One region of the Bradyrhizobium sp. 6(2017) genome, then DNA from elsewhere that is predicted to be linked to it. Evidence: riboswitches for the same ligand, from Rfam matches in the RefSeq annotation. Region 1 holds a riboswitch; the other holds the start of a gene.
The links. Region 1 has a riboswitch for glycine ahead of G6P99_RS29700 (D-amino acid dehydrogenase). Riboswitches for the same ligand answer to the same signal wherever they lie in the genome.

Region 1 (2,397 bases):
GCAGCTTCATCGAGCAGGCTGACGGTCGGCGCAGCGTCCCGGCTCTGCGGCGCATCGAGTTGCACGGTGATCGAATAGCCCTTCACCGGATAGACATTGACGCGGTCGTTGAGCATGCCAGCGAAGTAGCGGCTCGCCACCCCGGCGCAGATGACTACACCGTCCGCCTGCAACTCATGCCGCGTCGCGACGTCAGCGTCGTGCGAAGCGGCTTCGTTCCAGCTGATGCGGAAGCCGTCATCGCCGCGCGCGATCGCATCGACATCGGCTTCGTGGATGAAGGCCGCGCCGCGGCGGATGCAGGCGTCGGCGAGCCCGCGGGTGAACTTGTGGATATCGCCGGTTGCATCCGACGGTGTGAAGAAGCCGCCATAGCAGGCCGTCTGCAGCGCGGGCTCGATGGCGCGGATTTCGTCCGCCGTTACCGGCCGGCGGTCGAGCCCGCCTTGCTGCAGCAGCGTGTTGACCCGCAGGCCCGCTTCGAAGCCGGCCTTGTCGTGATAGACGTGCAGGATGCCGCGGCGTTCGAGATCGAAGGCGATGTTCTCGCGCTGTGCGATCGAGAACAGATGTTTGCGCGCCTCGATGGCGAGCCGCGTGGTCTCGATGGTGTTGCTGCGATAGCGGCCGATGTGGCCGACGAACTCGCCGATCCAGGAATATTTGTGCCAGCTCGGCTTCGGATTCATCAGCAGCGGCGCGTCGCTCCTGAGCATCCAGCGCAAACCCTTGAGGATGGTCGCGGCGCTGTTCCAGACTTCGGCGTTGCTGGCGGAAAGCTGTCCGCCATTGGCGAACGAGGTTTCCATCGCGGCGTAGCGATGCCTGTCGAGGACAGTCACCCGGTAGCCGCGTTCGAGCAGGGCATAGGCCGTCGTCACGCCGGTGATGCCGGCGCCAATGATCGCAATGTGAGGCATGGTGGTCTTCAGGCTCCCGTGGGTTAGAGTCGCCGAACCACCGGTGAAACCGGCGTCGGCGCCCCATCTGTCACGGTACCTGAGAGCTTGATCCGCATCGGGCCGAGGCCCAATAGCGAACTATCCCCTTCGGTGGACGTCATGGCCCTTGATGTGTGGCCATGTTCGTCTCTCTCCAGATCGTCCTGACGATACAGTCCTTTTGCCTGAGAGTTTCCGGGGCGGTTGCTCCGTCGGCGCCGAAGCCAACAACACGCATGTTGTCGCTCCGATCTCTCCCGCATCGTCGTGTTGGACGGCCGGACCGTAGGCGAAGCCTGAAAATTGGACAAGGCTAAATTTCGATCCGGCAGTGCCAACGTGTTGTGCAGTGCAAATCGACGTCAGTCCAGCGTCGCCAGCAGCGCCGCCATCAGGCGGCCGCGCTCGGCGAGGCTGTCGACCTCGATATGTTCGTTGAGCGTATGCGCATCGGCGCCGCGAACGCCGAGGCCGTCGAGCGTGGGGATGCCCATCGCGCCGGTAAAGTTGCCGTCCGATCCGCCGCCGGCGCTGCCGTGCGGCAGATCGAGGCCCATCGCCGCCGCGAGGCTCTTTGCCTTTTCATAGAGCACCATGGTGCCGGCATCCGGCTCCCACACCGGGCGGGTGACGCCGCGCGTCACCTTGAAGGTCACGTCGTTGGCGGTGCCCGACAGCGCCAGCATGCGCTCGACGCCGCGGTCGAGATCGGCCTGGCGCTTGGCCATGCTGAGCGCTTCGCCGGTGCAGGTCGTCGCGACGCAATTGACCCATTGGCCGCCATGCACGATGCCGACCGAGAACGTGCAGTCCTCGGTGGTCATGCCGTCGATGGCGATGATCTGCCGCGCCATCTCGCGGATCGCGGAGCGGCCGGACGACAGCGTCGCGCCGGCATGGCTCGGCTTGCCTGTTGCTTCCAGATTGAAGCGCGCGATCGCGTAGCGACCGGTGACGACGCCGTTGTTCGGCCGGCCTGGCTCCGGCACCAGCACATATTTGTTGCGTGCGGCTTCCGCCTCGATGATGTCGCGCGTCGACGGCGTGCCGACCTCTTCATCGGGGGTGAACAGCACCGTGATCGGCAGCGGCGTCGTGAATGCGGCGCGCGCCAATTGTCTGATCGCCTCGACCGACAGATAGTTGCCGCCCTTCATGTCGAAGATGCCGGGCCCGAAGCACTTGTTGCCTTCGCGCCGCCACTTCAGCTTCTCGATGGTGCCAACCGGGTGCACGGTGTCCAGGTGACCGGCGATCAGGATGCCGGGCTGGCCTTGCTTGGGATGAGGAAAACGGGCGCGGACGCAGCCGGCAAAGCCCTGGCGTCCGGCGATGCGTTCGATCGTCGCACCCATGATCGCCATCTCGCGCGCGGCAAGGTCGAGCATGCGTTCGACCGCCGCCGAATCCCAGGTCGGGCTCTCGCATTCCACCCAGCTACGTAGCCCTTGCAGCA
Region 2 (2,397 bases), 180 kb from region 1:
CGATGCATCAGCGGCTCGCTGGCACCCAGAAGCTGCGCGTGGCGCATCGCGCGGCGCATGATCCGGCGCAGCACGTAGCCGCGGCCCTCGTTCGACGGCAGCACGCCATCGGCAATCAGGAACGCCGACGAGCGCAGATGGTCCGCGATCACCCGGTACGACGCGACGTTCTGCGCGTTCGGCCCATGGCCGAGCGCCGACGCGGCCGCATCGATCAAATGGCGGAACAGATCGGTCTCGAACACGCTCTCGACGCCCTGCAGGATGGCCGCCATGCGTTCCAGCCCCATGCCGGTGTCGATCGAGGGACGCGGCAGCGCCACGCGCTCCTCCTTCGTCACCTGCTCGTACTGCATGAACACCAGGTTCCAGAATTCGAGGAAGCGATCGCCATCCTCCTCCGGGCTGCCCGGAGGTCCGCCCCAGATGTGCTCGCCGCGGTCGATGAAGATCTCGGAGCACGGCCCGCACGGGCCGGTATCGCCCATCGCCCAGAAATTGTCCGAGGTCGGGATGCGGATGATGCGGTCCTCCGAGAAGCCCGCGATCTTCTTCCAATAGCCGGCCGCCTCGTCGTCGGTGTGGTAGACGGTGACGAGCAGCTTGTCCTTCTTCAGCCCGAAATCCTTGGTGATCAGATTCCAGGCGAGCTCGATCGCGCGCTCTTTGAAGTAGTCGCCGAACGAGAAATTGCCCAGCATCTCGAAGAAGGTGAGATGGCGCGCGGTGTAGCCGACATTGTCGAGGTCGTTATGCTTGCCGCCGGCGCGCACGCACTTCTGCGACGTCGTGGCGCGCTGATAGGCGCGCTTTTCGACACCGGTGAAGACGTTCTTGAACTGCACCATGCCGGCATTGGTGAACATCAAGGTCGGGTCGTTGCGCGGAACCAGCGGCGACGACGCCACGATCTCGTGGCCGTTCTCCTTGAAGAAGTTCAGAAATGTCGACCTGATGTCGTTGACGCTGCTCATGTTCATCCAATCGGAAAAAGGGGCCGGCCAGCCGCAAAAAGGCGTCATTTTCCGGCCGAACGCTTTTAGACATTGCCAGCTGCGGTGTCCAGAAACTGTGCAGGCGGATCATGGGCTTGCCGCGGCAGCACAAAGCCCATTGGATAGTTGCTGCAGCTGCGTTGACAGTCTTGGTGGCGCCGTGTTTTCTACCTACCTGTACTTAAGTCACGTCGGGAGAGACCGGCCTTGCGCCGGCGCCGAAGGAGCAACCGCCCCGGAAACTCTCAGGCAAAAGGACCGCGTGACGTCTGACATCTGGAAAGAGGCGCTGGGGTTATCCCCGATGCGTCCGCCGACGGGATAATACTCTCAGGCACAGCGACAGATGGGGCTTTCTGCAGGTTTCTCAAGGGGAAATAGGTCCCCTGCGGGAACCGCGAGGGCCCTGTGATGCTTGCGCGCGAAACTTCCCCGCTGAAACAGACCCCGCTGCACGCGTTGCACCTGGCGCGCGGCGCCAAGATGGTGCCGTTCGCCGGCTATGACATGCCGGTGCAATACACCGCCGGCGTGCTCAAGGAGCACCTGCACACCCGCAAGGAAGCCGGCCTGTTCGACGTGTCGCACATGGGCCAGCTTGTCCTGAAGGCCAAATCCGGCAAGGTCACCGATGCGGCGCTCGCGCTGGAGAAGCTGGTGCCGCAGGACATTGTTGGCATCGCGCCGGGACGGCAGCGCTACGCGCAATTCACCAACGACGACGGCGGGCTGCTCGACGATTTGATGGTCGCGAATTTCGGCGATCATTTGTTCCTGGTGGTCAACGCCGCCTGCAAGGCCGAGGACGAGGCGCATCTGCGCGCGCATCTCTCCGACGCCTGCGAAATCGTGTCGCTGGCCGACCGCGCGCTGATTGCGCTGCAGGGACCGAAAGCCGAATCGGCGCTGGCGAAACTTTGTGCAGATGTCAGTTCGATGAAATTCATGGACGCCGGCCCGCGCCGCGTCGCCGACATCGACTGCTTCGTCTCGCGCTCCGGCTATACCGGCGAGGACGGTTTTGAGATTTCGGTGCCGGCGGACAAGGCCGAAGCCCTGGTCACGGCGTTGCTGGACAATCCCGACGTGCTGCCGATCGGGCTCGGCGCGCGCGACAGCCTGCGGCTCGAAGCCGGGCTCTGCCTCTATGGCCACGATATCGACACCACGACGACGCCAGTCGAAGGCGCGCTGGAATGGTCGGTGCAGAAGGTGCGCCGCAGCGGCGGCGCCCGTGCCGGCGGTTTTCCGGGCGCCGACAAGATCCTCGCCCAATTCGCGCAAGGTGCCTCCCGCCGCCGTGTCGGCTTGAAGCCTGACGGCCGCGCACCGGTGCGCGAAGGTGCAGCCCTGTTTGCCGATCCGACCTCGACCGAGCCAATCGGCAAGGTGACGTCGGGCG

Region 2: another riboswitch for glycine. It lies ahead of gcvT (glycine cleavage system aminomethyltransferase GcvT); the one in region 1 lies ahead of G6P99_RS29700 (D-amino acid dehydrogenase).

What each region holds. Positions count from the first base shown of each region.
Region 1 is NZ_CP049289.2:6,281,961-6,284,357, reverse strand. Features, by position in the region: gene G6P99_RS29700 (D-amino acid dehydrogenase) at 1-920, opposite strand, end outside; glycine riboswitch at 986-1,101, opposite strand; glycine riboswitch at 1,105-1,211, opposite strand; gene G6P99_RS29695 (M20/M25/M40 family metallo-hydrolase) at 1,304-2,397, opposite strand, start outside.
Region 2 is NZ_CP049289.2:6,465,821-6,468,217, forward strand. Features, by position in the region: gene alaS (alanine--tRNA ligase) at 1-974, opposite strand, end outside; glycine riboswitch at 1,177-1,266, shown strand; gene gcvT (glycine cleavage system aminomethyltransferase GcvT) at 1,407-2,397, shown strand, end outside.